Zobellia nedashkovskayae: one gene and its partner. The main gene of each other region encodes a partner of the protein of the gene in region 2 in a complex. Links are inferred from orthologs where the notes say so. Each region holds a gene or a part of one and is shown on either strand. Other genes may lie near its edges.

Region 1 (7,919 bases), 440 kb from region 2 along the record:
TAGAAAAAAACAATATGATTTTGTAGATAAATTAAGTGGTGGTGAAAGGAAGCGACTTTACTTGTGCACCATTCTTATTCAAAATCCAAACTTTTTAATTTTAGATGAACCTACCAACGATTTAGATATTGTTACCCTAAATGTTCTTGAAAGTTTTCTTTTAGATTTTCCAGGATGTTTAATAGTGGTATCTCACGACCGGTATTTCATGGATAAAATTGTAGACCACCTTTTTATTTTTAGAGGAAATGCAGTTATTGAAGATTTCCCAGGGAATTATTCAGATTTTCGTACTTACGAGGATAGTAAAGTGTTGGAAAGTCGCGAAGAGAAAGCCAATGTAAAAGAAGTAACGGCAAATAAAACCGAAACAAAGAAGAGTAGCCCTAAGAATAAACTGCCCTATTTAGAGCAGAAAGAGTATAACAATTTAGAAAAGGATATTAAGAAATTAGAGACAAAGAAAGTTAAAGTACAGAATCAATTTGCAGATAGCTCTCTAAGCGGTGAAGACATAGATAAACTTTCTATAGAGTTAAAGGAAGTGAACGAAGCCATTGAAGCTAAAACAGAGCGTTGGTTTGAACTTTCTGCATTAATGGAGGAATAGACCTGTTCAAAAGCAAAGACAGGTTCTCATGGTCTTTTTTGTCTTATAAAAATAACAAATAGTTACTCGTGCAACAGTTGTTGAAATTCTTGAAATTCTTGCTATCGGCAACCAATCAACATGGGGTACACTCCCCTTTTATCTATGGCTACGTTACCAAATGTCTATACAGCAAAAAGAAATACAGCCGTTCTAAAAGCTTAAATGTACTTTTAAAAAGTATTGTTTATTTTGGATCAGAGCGAGTTATGCTTCGGGAAAATGAAGAAGAACCTAAAAGATTGATTAATAAAATCATCCCTAAGGTCAAATTTGTATTAACAGATGCAGATATAATTTACCTTTCAAAACAAAATATTTCCAAAGCAGAAACTCTTTTATCCAATGAAACGAACATTCACAACAATACCATGCTTTTATTGAATGGTATTTATGAATCAAAAAAAAACGAAATCATTTGGGATGCCTTAAAAAAGCACCCCAAAGTAACGGTAACAGTAGATATGTTCTATTGCGGAGCTGTTTTCTTTAGAGAAGAACAGGCTAAGGAGCATTTTAAAATTCGGATTTAAACGCTTATTTTAGATTAAATTGCAATTATGGGCAACTATACTATTTATATTATTCTGGGAGTTGTGGCCGTCATATATGTCTTATCATCAATGATCAGTCGCCGGCAGTCAAAAGACCGTAAAAGCCGAAAGTTTATGGACAACTACGAAAGTCCCAAAAAAGAAGAAAAAGAACGAGACCGTTAATTTCATCTACTAAGACACTGTAAACCACCGTAAATTTCTTAAAATGAAAATATACACCAAAACAGGTGATAAAGGTACTACCGCTCTAATTGGGGGTACTCGGGTAAAAAAACACCATGTAAGAATAGAAAGTTATGGTACGGTAGACGAACTAAACTCTTGGTTAGGCCTAGTTAGAGATCAAAAGATAGATAGTAGGTCTAAGGAGGTTTTGACCAAAATACAAGAGAAATTATTTGTTGTAGGTGCAATCTTGGCGACTGACCCAGAGAAAGCTATCCTTAAAAATGGAAAGAAACGTCTGAATATTCCTGAAATTAAGGCAAAGGATATTGAATTGCTTGAAAAAGAAATTGATATAATGGATGAAGCTTTGCCCCAAATGACTCACTTTATTCTTCCTGGCGGACACACAACAGTGTCATATTGTCACATTTCCAGAACTGTTTGTCGTAGAGCGGAGCGTATGAGCACACTTCTGTACGAAAATGAACCCTTTAACGAGAACGTACTGTTATTTTTGAACAGACTCTCCGACTATTTGTTTGTACTGGCACGAAAATTGTCAGAAAACTTACAAGCGGAAGAAATAAAATGGATTCCAGAGAATACAGAAAAAGACAACTAGCGGCCAATTAAATAATATTTGCTCCTTTTTAATTTGTTTTTCTCTAATAATTTGTTTAATTCATCGTTATCAAACTATTAATACAAAAATAATAGTAATAAAATAGCCTGATTTCCTTGGCTATATCGTTATAAAAATTATTTTTGCAAAAATTTAAATTGAACAACTGAAATGTATTGGACATTAGAACTAGCATCATATTTAAGTGATGCACCCTGGCCGGCAACAAAAGACGAATTGATAGATTACTCAATCCGTACAGGCGCGCCTCTAGAGGTCGTCGAAAACCTTCAGTCTATGGAAGAAGAAGGTGGTGAGATTTACGAATCCATCGAAGAAATCTGGCCAGACTACCCAACAGAAGAAGATTATCTCTGGAACGAGGACGAATATTAAATATATTACGTTAATTGAAACAAAAAAGTCTCTATCGAGGCTTTTTTTTTATGTAATTTTGGCAGGCATTTAGGCGAAATGTACATAGACTTCAAACTGGAATACCTTTTGCAAAGAACTACGCCATATGCACAATTGTAATTATAGTGCCCTTCCGCTTACAATATCTTAAAGGCGGTCTAATACTAAATAGCTAGAAATGAGTTTTTTAAATTCGATATTAAAAGTATTCGTAGGTGATAAATCTGAAAAAGACGTTAAAGAACTACAGCCTCTTGTAGCACAAATAAGGTCTTTTGAAAAGCAGTTAGAAGGAATTAGTCATGACGAACTCCGTGAGAAGACTAATACTTTTAAACTTAAAATAGCCGAAGACATCAGTGAATTCACCAAAAAGATAAGTGAATTAGAAGAAGAAGTAAAAGCGTCTACGGATATTGACAAGAACGAAGATATTTATGCTGAAATAGATAAGCTCAAAGAAGAATCATATAAAGTAAGTGAAGCAACTCTTAGCGAGCTTCTACCCGTAGCTTTTGCCGTAGTTAAAGAAACGGCTAAGCGTTTTGCTCAAAATAAAACCATACAAGTTACCGCCTCAGAATACGATCGTGAATTATCCGGCTCAAAAGACTATGTTACTTTAGATGGAGACAGTGCCATTTGGAAAAACTCATGGAACGCCGCTGGAAAAGAGGTCACTTGGGATATGATTCATTATGACGTACAGCTAATAGGCGGTATTGCACTACACCAAGGTAAAATTGCAGAAATGCATACTGGTGAAGGTAAAACCCTTGTAGCAACATTGCCTTTATACCTTAATGCTTTATCAGGACACGGTACACACTTAGTAACCGTAAATGACTATTTAGCAAAAAGGGATAGCGCTTGGATGGCTCCTATTTTTGAATTTCATGGTCTTTCAGTAGATTGTATTGATCATCACCGCCCTAACTCAGAAGGAAGAAGAGCCGCTTATAATGCAGATATTACGTATGGTACCAATAACGAATTTGGTTTTGACTACCTAAGAGATAATATGGCACACACGCCAAAAGATCTAGTACAACGTCCACAACATTACGCAATCGTAGATGAGGTAGATTCAGTTTTAGTTGATGATGCTCGTACTCCATTAATTATTTCAGGTCCCGTACCTGAAGGAGATCGTCATGAATTTAATGAGCTTAAGCCAAAAGTTGGTGATATTGTAAATCAACAAAGACACCACTTAACAGGGGTTTTAGCCGAGGCAAAAAAACTAATTCAAGAAGGAAACACAAAAGAAGGTGGTTTCTTATTGCTACGTGTGCACAGAGGTCTACCAAAGAACAAAGCACTTATTAAGTTTTTAAGTGAAGAAGGTGTTAAGCAGTTACTTCAAAAAACAGAGAACTACTACATGCAAGATAACAACAGGGAAATGCCTAAAGTAGACGAAGACCTGTTATTCGTTATTGATGAAAAAAACAATCAAATTGAGCTAACCGAGAAAGGTGTAGATTACATTTCAGGTGAGCAAAACAGAGATTTCTTTGTAATGCCAGATATTGGCGGAGAAATTGCCAAGATTGAAAACCAGAACTTAGATATTGAAAAAGAAGCTGAACTCAAAGAAGAGCTTTTTAAAGAATTTGGTATTAAGAGTGAACGCATCCATACCATGAGCCAACTTTTAAAAGCATATACGCTTTTTGAAAAAGATGTGGAATATGTGGTAATGGAAAACAAGGTGATGATAGTTGATGAGCAAACCGGCCGTATTATGGATGGTCGTCGTTACTCAGACGGACTTCACCAAGCTATTGAAGCTAAAGAAAATGTAAAGATTGAAGCGCTTACTCAAACATTCGCCACGGTTACATTGCAGAACTACTTTAGAATGTACAATAAGCTTTCTGGTATGACCGGTACGGCCGTTACCGAAGCAGGTGAATTCTGGGAAATATATGAGTTGGATGTTATGGAAATTCCAACCAACAGACCTATTGCCCGTGATGATAGACACGATTTGATCTACAAGACCAAGCGTGAAAAATATAATGCTATAATTGATGAAGTTACCAAACTCTCTCAAGCAGGCAGACCGGTATTGATCGGTACAACATCTGTTGAAATATCGGAATTGTTATCACGAATGTTGGCCATCAGAAAAGTAAATCACAACGTACTGAATGCGAAACTTCATAAAAAAGAAGCAGATGTAGTTGCCGAAGCTGGTAACCCTGGCGTTGTAACTATAGCTACCAACATGGCTGGTCGTGGTACGGATATTAAACTTACCGCCGAAGTCAAAAAAGCAGGCGGTCTAGCAATTGTAGGTACAGAAAGACATGATTCAAGACGTGTAGATAGACAGTTAAGAGGTCGGTCTGGTCGTCAAGGTGATCCGGGAAGCTCGCAGTTCTATGTTTCTTTAGAAGATAATCTAATGCGTTTATTTGGTTCTGACCGTGTGGCCAAAATGATGGATAAGATGGGCTTAGAAGATGGTGAAGTAATTCAACACTCCATGATGACCAAATCTATTGAGCGTGCGCAGAAAAAAGTAGAAGAAAACAACTTTGGAGTTCGTAAACGTCTTTTGGAATATGATGATGTTATGAACGCCCAGCGTGAAGTGGTCTACAAAAGAAGACGTCATGCTATACAGGGTGAGCGCCTAAAAGTGGATATTGCCAATATGGTGTATGACACTTGCGAAGTTATTGCAGATACCAATAAAGCGGCAAGCGACTACAAGAATTTTGAATTTGAACTTATAAAATATTTCTCCATAACATCTCCTATTTCAGAAGATGAATTTAGTAAAATGAGCGTGCAGGATATTGCCAATAAGGTATATTCAGAAGCTTACAAATACTATCAAGGTAAAATGGAGCGTAATGCAGCAACTGCATTTCCTGTCATAAAAAAGGTTTACGAAGATAATGCCAACAAGTTTGAGCGTATTGTAGTGCCTTTCACAGATGGTATTAAAACACTTAATGTGGTTACCAATTTAGAACGTGCTTATGAAAGCAACGGAAAAGAATTGGTTACCGATTTTGAAAAGAACATTACCTTGGCCATCATTGATGACTCATGGAAAACGCATTTACGTAAGATGGATGAGCTTAAGCAGTCTGTACAGCTAGCTGTTCATGAGCAGAAAGACCCCTTATTGATTTATAAGTTCGAAGCTTTTGAACTTTTTAAAGGGATGATAGACAAGGTGAATAAAGAAGTTGTTTCTTTCTTGTTTAAAGGCGAGCTACCAAGTGAGAATCCAAACGAGATTCAGGAAGCCAAAAGTGTTAGCAGACCTAAAGAAAATCTTCAGACCAGTAAAGAAGAAATCCCAAATAGCGACGAATTAGCAGCTCAGAACAGAGCTGCAGGTCAAACACAGGGCCAACGCCCTCAGGTTACTGAAACTATCGTTCGTGAGCGACCAAAGATTGGCCGTAATGACAGAGTTACTATTAAGAATGTAATCTCTGGTGAAAGTAAAACTGTTAAATATAAACAAGCAGAACCGCTTATAGAAAACGGAGATTGGGTGCTTACTGAAGGTTAAAAACCGGCATTTATCATAATATTCAACGGCAACTTATCTCTAAGTTGCCGTTTTTTTTGCCCGATTGACGAGTAAAACGCTACTTAAATACAATTGTATCTACTATTGCAGGGCTATGAATAAATTACCCCCAAGGTAAAATTGCTGCTAGTTAAGCAGTTATACACCTAGTTTGTTCAGAATTTAACTTCCAGAAACGCTTCCGCTTTAAAAATAAGGTGTGTTGTATTTTTGTGGAAGTGTCGCATTTAACACGCGGATTCACTTCTTTTTTTTTAATTGAATACCGAAAACGTTTACATGCGAAAGCCAAAAATACAGCTGAACAGGGTTAGCGATAAGACAAAGTTATTACTTAAGTTCAACTATATATCTTCTGTTCTTAGTCTAATCATAGGTCTAATATGCTCATATGTCATTCATATGGACGGCACCATACCTTATGTTTTCTACTTCTACTTTGTTCTAAATCTATTGAACGTAGCTGCCTTTAATAAGCATAAGAACCTTTTAGCAATGGCAATTTGCACTTCTACACTTTCGTTCTTAAGCACCATTGTAATTACCCTTTTTAGCGGAGGTATAAACAGTCCGTTTATTTTTATTCTCGGCCTAATCGTACTAGCTGGTTACATATCTACCAGGGTTTTTGGTAAGGTTTACCTTTATCTTATCATTGGTACTATAATCTTAATATATCTTATTGATTATGCTAATTTTGACTTTATAGTAAATGAAGTTCCAGATAGTTCAAGAGATTTATTTAGCCTAATTAGTATATTGTTTTCAGTATATTTATTAGGCGGTGTATTAGGAAAAAACCTATTGAACACCCACCACAATCTATATAAGTCAAAAGCTAAGATTGAAAAAAGTGTAGACGAAAAAGAAAACCTTTTGCGAGAAGTACATCATAGGGTTAAAAACAATCTACAGACCGTCTCCAGTCTTTTAAACTTGCAGGCTAGAAATACACCTAACGAACAAATTAAAGAATTAGTAAAAAGTAGTCAAAATAGGGTAACAGCAATGGCTATGATTCACGAGATGCTCTATGTTCGTGATAACCTCTCTAAAATTGAATTTGGGTCTTACGTCCAAGAACTTACACAATTTCTTCTAAGAACGGTAGAACGTAAAGACAGGAAGATAGATGTTACTATAGATATTCCTGATACTTGGTTGGGCATAGATACTGCCATCCCTCTGGGTTTATTAATCAATGAAACAGTAACCAATTCTATAAAGTATGGCTTTAAAGATATGGAAGTTGGTAAAATTACGATTGAGCTTGAAAAAAGATATCAAAACAAATTTATTCTTAAAATTAGTGATAACGGAACCAGTTTCCCTTTAGATTTTGACTTTAAAAACTCTAACACACTGGGGTTAAGACTAATTCATAATCTTGCAAGACAACTACAAGGTACAATAGAACGCCTCCCTACTACTGAAGGCACAACCTATAAACTAGTATTTCAAGATATTGCAAGCCAATTTAATACGTAAGTATTATATTAGCTAACACTGTTCTTATCTAGAATTATTTTTCCTAATTAAAAATTAGATTTTTCTGTCAAAAAATGACAGACAATTCGGAATAAAATTGTAGATTTCTGGCAGAAGCCCCAGCTTATCATTTTTTAAACTATCCCCATCTTAGTATAATTTCATGGCTAAAGTTGCCAGAGTTGTACTACTTTGTTATTTGGGGCATAACTTTTCAACTTCGGCTTCAATATAATTAGTAATGCCTAATATGAATACCTTTCAAAGCAGATTAGACAGCCAAAGCAAGCTGTTAATTAACTTTGCATACTCATCTTCTGCTCTCTCCTTTTTAGTAGGTATAGTTCTTTATATGTTGGGAATTGTGGGTTATCTGCCTGCTACGTTTCTCTTATACGCTATTTTGAATCTCACCAACATGTTTCTGTATAAGAAATATGATAAATTACTGATTAC
Region 2 (6,894 bases):
TAACATCAATAATTTCGGTAACTTCTATACCAGAATTATGTACGGCACGAATTGCAGATTCTCTTCCGTTACCAGGTCCCTTTACGTAAACCTTTACTTTTCTCAAACCAGCTTCATGCGCAGTTTTAGAGCACTCTTCAGCAGCAACTTGCGCTGCGTATGGAGTATTTTTCTTAGAACCCCTAAAACCCATTTTTCCAGCAGATGACCAAGAAATGACATCTCCTTTTTTATTGGTAAGGGAAATTATAATATTATTAAAAGATGCAGTTACGTGCGCTTCTCCAACCGAATCAACGATTACTTTACGCTTCTTTGCCGCTTTTGCACCTGTTTTTGTAGTTGCCTTTGCCATAATAACCTACTTATTATTTAGTTGCCTTCTTCTTGTTGGCGACCGTTTTTCTTTTTCCTTTTCTCGTCCTAGAGTTATTCTTAGTACGTTGTCCTCGAAGTGGAAGACCTGATCTGTGACGAATACCACGGTAACAACCAATATCCATCAAACGTTTGATGTTAAGTTGTGTTTCCGAACGTAACTCACCTTCTATAGTAAAGGAAGAAACAGCATCCCTGATACGACCTATCTCATCATCGTTCCAATCAGATACTTTTGTATCTTCACTCACTTGGGCTTTCTCTAAAATCTCTTTAGCCCTACTTCTACCGACACCGAAAATATAGGTCAATGCAATTATGCCCCTTTTCTGTTTTGGTATGTCTATACCTGCAATTCTTGCCATAACTATCCTTGTCTTTGTTTAAATCTAGGATTCTTTTTGTTGATTACGTACAACCTGCCTTTTCTGCGTACTATCTTGCAGTCGGCACTTCTCTTTTTAACTGATGCTCTAACTTTCATCGTTCTTATTCTTCTATCGTATTACTAATATCTATATGTAATTCTAGCTTTGGACAAGTCATAAGGACTCATTTCCAATTTCACTTTATCTCCAGGAAGTAATTTAATGTAATGCATACGCATCTTTCCCGAAATGTGAGCCGTAACTACATGACCATTTTCTAACTCCACCCTGAACATTGCATTTGACAATGCTTCTATTATAGACCCGTCTTGTTCTATTGCTGCCTGTTTAGCCATAATTATGCGACTTTTCTATTTTTTCCAGATTTCATCAACCCATCATAATGTCTATTCAATAAATATGCATTTACCTGTTGTACAGTATCTATAGCCACACCTACCATAATAAGTAATGATGTACCACCGTAGAACATTGCCCAACCAGCTTGAATATCCATTAATTTTACCACAATTGCAGGAAGTACTGCTAAAAGCGCCAAAAATACGGATCCTGGCAATGTAATCAAAGACATAATTTTATCCAAGAAATCTCCAGTTTCTTTCCCTGGTCTAATACCTGGTATAAAACCACCACTTCTCTTCAAATCATCTGCCATTTTGTTCGTAGGAACGGTAATAGCCGTATAGAAATATGTAAAAATAATTATCAATAAACCAAACAACACATTGTAAGCCAGACCAAATATATCTTGAAACTGGACTTCCATCCACTGACCAGCAGCGCTGCTATTGAATGTTTTTCCTATTAAACTAGGGGCAAACATAATTGCCTGAGCAAAGATTATAGGCATAACTCCTGAAGCATTAAGCTTTAAAGGAATATATTGTCTAGAACCCATTATGTTCTTTTCATACCCACCAGATGCTGTTCTTCTTGCATATTGCACAGGTATTTGACGCGTTGCCATAACCAAAAGTATACTGGCCAAGATTACCAAGAACCAAAGTATAATTTCAACAAGGATAAACATCAATCCACCATTGTTATCAACCGTTCTAGAAATAAATTCCTGAACAAATGACTGAGGCAAAGTAGCAATAATACCAATCATGATTAATAATGAAATACCATTACCAATTCCTTTATCAGTAATCTTCTCACCTAACCACATGGCAAATACACAACCCGTAACAAGAATGATAACTGCAGGAACCATAAAATCCAATCCTTTACCTAAAACAAAGGCACTATCTTGAACTCCAAAAGCTTCCAAACCATATAAGTATGCTGGGGCCTGAACCACACAGATACCAATAGTTAACCAACGCGTAATCTGATTCTTCGTTTTTCTACCACTCTCACCTTCTTTATCTAACTTCTGTAAATAAGGAATGGCAATACTCATAAGCTGAACAACAATAGATGCCGATATATAGGGCATAATACCCAAAGCAAAAATTGATGCATTAGCAAAAGCACCACCCGTAAAAGCGTTCAACAATCCAAAAATCCCAGAATCAGTACTTGATGCTAGTTGCGATAATTGTGTAGAATCAATTCCCGGAAGAACTATTTGACAACCAAAACGGTATACCAACAACAAACCAAGGGTTAGTAAAATTCTATTCCTTAGTTCGTCAATCTTCCAAATATTGGATATGGTCTCGAAAAATTTCTTCATGGTCAGTTTTTGCTTATAAATTTATTGCTTCTCCACCAGCAGCTTCTATGGCCGCTTTGGCACTTGCCGTAAATTTATGCGCTGAAATTTTTAGAGAGGCTTTCAATTCTCCACCTCCTAATATTTTCACAAGGTCTTTACTTTTGGCTAAACCGTTTTCAACTAAAGTTTCAAAAGTAATAGTGTCTTTAACTTTTTTGTTATCGACTAACTCCTGTAACTTCTCAACGTTGATACCTTGATATTCAACTCGGTTTATGTTTGTAAAACCAAATTTAGGTACACGTCTCTGCAATGGCATCTGACCACCTTCAAAACCCAATTTCTTGGAGTAACCAGATCTTGATTTAGCACCATTGTGACCTCTTGCAGCAGTACCGCCTTTACCAGACCCTTGACCTCTACCTATTCTTTTGCCAGCTCTATTGGTAGAACCATCAGCAGGCTTTAGATTACTTAAATTCATTATAATATGCTATTTAAGCTTCCTCAGTGGAAACCAAATGTTCAACTTTAGCTATCATACCGAGTATATTCGGCGTGGCATCGTGCTCTACTACTTGACCAATTTTTTTAAGACCCAAAGCAACTAATGTACGCTTTTGGTTCTGTGGTCTTTTAATGCCGCTCTTCAACTGTTTTACCAGAATTTTCTTTGCCATAATATTTCTACTTATCCTTTAAAAACTTTTTCAAGAGAAACTCCTCTTTGACCCGCAACTGTTCTAGCATCTCTTAATTGCAAAAGTGCATCAAAAGTAGCCTTTACAACATTGTGAGGGTTAGAAGAACCTTGAGACTTAGAAAGTACATCCTGAACCCCTACTGCTTCTAATACCGCTCTTACAGCACCACCTGCGATAACTCCGGTACCATGCGATGCAGGCTGGATATAAACTCTAGCTCCACCGTATTTACCTTTTTGTTCGTGAGGTAATGTTCCCTTATTCAAAGGAATACGAATTAAGTTCTTTTTAGCGTCTTCAATAGACTTAGCGATAGCAGTTGCTACCTCTTTAGATTTTCCTAAACCGTGACCCACAACTCCACTTTCATCACCTACAACAACTATAGCTGAAAAACCGAATGCTCTACCACCTTTAGTTACTTTGGTAACACGTTGTATGCCTACCAATCTATCTTTAAGATCCAATCCACCGGGTTTTACGGTCTCTGCGTTTTTATATTTCTGGTACATACTCTTATTTAAAAATTAAGTCCTGCTTCCCTTGCGCCATCAGCCAAAGATTTCACTCTTCCGTGGTAAAGGTTACCACCTCTATCAAAAGCAACTTTTTCAATACCTGCTTCTTTGCACTTAGCAGCGATAGCTTTACCTACAAGGTTTGCAATCTCTATCTTAGTACCCTTTTCTTTTGCCAAGTCTTTATCTTTAGAAGATACAGAAGCTAATGTAGCCCCTTGTTTATCGTCTATAACTTGAGCATAAATTTCTTTATTACTTCTAAAAACGGATAATCTAGGTCTTTCCGCTGTTCCAGTGGAAACCTTTCTGATTCTTCTCCGTATTCTCTGTTTTCTTTCGCTTGTTGATAATCCCATGATATACTATTAAGCTGATTTACCTGCTTTTCTTCTTAACTGCTCGCCAACAAACTTAACACCTTTACCCTTATAAGGCTCAGGCTTACGCCATCCTCGTATTTTGGCGGCAATCTGACCTACTAATTGTTTGTCGAACGATGTCAATTTAATGATTGGATTTTTCCCTTTCTCAGATATAGTCTCCACTTTACATTCTGGAGCTAACTCTAATACTATGTTGTGTGAAAATCCTAAAGCGACATCTAACTTCTGACCTTGGTTGCTAGCACGATAACCAACACCTACAAGTTCTAATTCTTTTGTCCAACCTTTAGAAACACCTTCAATCATGTTCTTTACTAAAGCACGATACAAACCATGCTTAGCTTTATTATCTTTTGAATCTGACGGTCTGGTTACCCAAACTTGACTATCTTCAATTTTTATTTCGACGGCAGAAAACTCTTGAGTAAGTTCACCCAACTTGCCTTTAACGACAACCTCGTTACCTTTTACCTCAACAGTAACTCCTTCAGGAATAGCTACCGGATTATTACCAATTCTTGACATTTCTTCCTTTTTATCCTATTAATATACGTAGCAAAGCACTTCGCCACCTACATTCTCATTTTTTGCCTGCTTGCTCGTCATTACCCCATGAGAGGTAGATACTATCGCTATTCCTAAGCCATTCAAGACTCTAGGCAGACTCTCAGCACCAGCATACTTACGTAAACCTGGTTTACTGATTCTCTGAATTTTTTTGATAACAGGCTCTTTTGTTGCCTTGTCATATTTCAAGGCTATCTTAATAGAACCTTGAACTTTATCTTCTTCGAATTTATAACTCAAAATATAGCCCTGATCGAACAATATTTTAGTCATTTCTTTCTTCACTTTAGAAGAAGGTATCTCTACCACTCTGTGACCAGCGCTGCTGGCATTTCTAACTCTCGTTAGATAATCTGCTATAGTATCTGTAACCATATATATATAATTCGGTAACGGTTTTCGTCTGTATTAACGAACCTGAAACCAGTTATTCACTAATTTTTACCAGCTTGCTTTTTTAACACCTGGTATAAGACCTTGATTAGCCATCTCTCTGAACGTAACCCTAGAGATACCAAAAGTTCTCATATAACCTTTTGGTCTACCTGTTAACTTGCAACGGTTGTGCATACGTACAGGTGACGCGTTTCTTGGCAATTTTTGTAATGCTTCGTAATCTCCAGCTTCTTTCAAAGCTTTTCTTTTCTCAGCATATTTAGCAACAGTTCTTTCCCTTTTGCGCTCACGGGCTTTCATTGATTCTTTAGCCATACTAGTTCTTTTTAAAAGGTAAACCTAATTCTGTTAATAATGATTTTGCTTCTTTATCCGTTTCAGCAGAAGTTACAAAGGTAATATCCATTCCGTCAATTCTATTGATTTTATCAATATTGATTTCAGGAAAAATTATTTGCTCTGTTACACCAAGGCTATAATTACCACGACCATCAAAGCCAGTAGCCTTAATCCCTTGAAAATCACGAACTCGCGGCAACGCACTTGTAACCAAACGGTCTAAAAATTCGTACATACGTTCTCCACGTAAAGTCACTTTAGCGCCAATTGGCATACCTTTTCGCAACTTAAACGCAGCAACATCCTTCTTAGATAGTGTTGCAACAGCTCTTTGACCAGTAATATTAGTCAATTCATCTACCGCATGATCGATAAGTTTTTTATCTGCTACAGCGGCACCAACACCTCTACTAACAACTATCTTTTGAAGCTTGGGTACTTGCATTACATTCTTGTAACCAAACTCTTCTTTAAGCGCACCTACTATACGCTCACCATATTCTTTCTTTAACCTTGAAACGTAAGCCATAACTTATATTACTTCATTGGATTTCTTAGAAAACCGGACTTTCTTTCCGTCTCTTACCTCGTACCCTACTCTTGTTGTCTTTCCAGATTTAGCATCTATTAGAGACAAATTAGAAATATTGATAGGAGATTCTTTTTTAACGATTCCGCCTTGAGGATTCTGCGCACTTGGCTTCTGATGTTTAGAAACCATGTTAGCACCTTCTACGATCGCTTTGTTCTTTTCACGGTTAACAGTCATCACCTTGCCTTCAGTACCTTTATGGTCTCCTGCAATGATACGAACTGTATCTCCCGTTTTAATTTTCAACTTTTTCATGCTTGTTCTATATTAAAGTACCTCAGGGGCCAATGAAACAATTTTCATGAATTGCTTATCGCGTAATTCGCGGGCAACCGGACCGAAAACACGGGTTCCTCTCATTTCTCCTGTTGGATTCAACAATACACAAGCATTGTCATCGAAACGAATATATGAACCATCAGGTCTCCTGACTTCTTTCTTAGTTCTTACAACTACAGCTGTAGATACAGCACCTTTTTTGATACCTCCGTTAGGCGTAGCTTCTTTTACAGTAACAACTATCTTATCTCCAATAGATGCGTATCTTCTCTTGGTTCCTCCAAGTACACGAATGGTCAAAACTTCTTTTGCCCCTGTGTTGTCCGCTACCTTTAATCTTGATTCTTGCTGTAACATATTATTTAGCTCTTTCTAAGATTTCTACTAAACGCCAAGTTTTAGTCTTGCTTAACGGGCGTGTCTCCATTATCTTAACGGTATCACCTTCCTTGCAATCGTTTTTCTCGTCGTGTGCAACGTACTTTTTCGTTTTTAAAACGAACTTACCGTACATAGGGTGCTTTACTTTTCTAACCTCTGCCACAACAATAGATTTCTCCATTTTGTTACTGGTTACAACCCCTATTCTCTCTTTTCTTAAGTTTCTTTTTTCTTCCATAAAGCAGAACCAGTTATTGGTTTTCCCTATTAGTTAATTCCGTTGCTAATCTAGCTACCGTTCT

Evidence for each region.
Region 1: the proteins of secY (region 2) and secA are in contact, whole or in part, in a crystal structure (PDB 3DIN), measured with the Thermotoga maritima proteins. The link is inferred for Zobellia nedashkovskayae from one-to-one orthologs. Residues at the interface, in WP_004081795.1 of Thermotoga maritima: Glu108, Gly109, Glu110, Glu111, Ala236, Glu237, Arg238, Arg239, Ile240, Thr241, Ile242, Gln243, Tyr244, Ala245, Arg246, Arg247, Val248, Thr249, Gly250, Arg251, Arg252, Val253, Tyr254, Gly256, Ala257, Ser258, Thr259, Tyr260, Leu261, Pro262; in WP_004082002.1 of Thermotoga maritima: Glu261, Ala262, Arg263, Lys300, Ala301, Arg302, Thr303, Ile304, Ile305, Leu323, Tyr324, Asp325, Pro326, Val329, Ser330, Tyr333, Ile336, Lys340, Phe345, Val349, Glu363, Phe364, Tyr374, Ser375, Gly376, Gly377, Glu393, Ile395, Thr482, Ser483.

Annotation. Positions count from the first base shown.
Region 1 is NZ_JADDXR010000002.1:97,242-105,160, forward strand. What follows is about bases 2,212-6,154. They hold secA (preprotein translocase subunit SecA), read left to right. Parts: upstream 2,212-2,591; coding sequence 2,592-5,954; downstream 5,955-6,154. Other genes in these bases: IWB64_RS00425 (DUF2795 domain-containing protein), read left to right, coding at 2,212-2,392. Also shown: IWB64_RS00405 (ABC-F family ATP-binding cassette domain-containing protein), read left to right, coding at 1-610; IWB64_RS00410 (hypothetical protein), read left to right, coding at 679-1,182; IWB64_RS00415 (hypothetical protein), read left to right, coding at 1,210-1,368; IWB64_RS00420 (cob(I)yrinic acid a,c-diamide adenosyltransferase), read left to right, coding at 1,412-1,996; more of IWB64_RS00425, read left to right, coding at 2,168-2,211; IWB64_RS00435 (sensor histidine kinase), read left to right, coding at 6,255-7,463; IWB64_RS00440 (sensor histidine kinase), read left to right, coding at 7,714-7,919. UniProt on the Escherichia coli protein: Required for protein export, interacts with the SecYEG preprotein conducting channel.
Region 2 is NZ_JADDXR010000002.1:541,806-548,699, forward strand. The notes cover bases 277-3,194. They hold secY (preprotein translocase subunit SecY), read right to left. Parts: upstream 2,449-3,194; coding sequence 1,105-2,448; downstream 277-1,104. Other genes in these bases: rpsK (30S ribosomal protein S11), read right to left, coding at 277-355; rpsM (30S ribosomal protein S13), read right to left, coding at 369-743; ykgO (type B 50S ribosomal protein L36), read right to left, coding at 746-862; infA (translation initiation factor IF-1), read right to left, coding at 887-1,102; rplO (50S ribosomal protein L15), read right to left, coding at 2,462-2,914. In the rest of the region: more of rpsK, read right to left, coding at 1-276; more of rpsE, read right to left, coding at 3,195-3,646; rplR (50S ribosomal protein L18), read right to left, coding at 3,655-4,011; rplF (50S ribosomal protein L6), read right to left, coding at 4,021-4,563; rpsH (30S ribosomal protein S8), read right to left, coding at 4,582-4,980; rpsN (30S ribosomal protein S14), read right to left, coding at 5,047-5,316; rplE (50S ribosomal protein L5), read right to left, coding at 5,318-5,869; rplX (50S ribosomal protein L24), read right to left, coding at 5,873-6,187; rplN (50S ribosomal protein L14), read right to left, coding at 6,200-6,568; rpsQ (30S ribosomal protein S17), read right to left, coding at 6,570-6,830; rpmC (50S ribosomal protein L29), read right to left, coding at 6,844-6,894. UniProt on the Escherichia coli protein: The central subunit of the protein translocation channel SecYEG. Consists of two halves formed by TMs 1-5 and 6-10.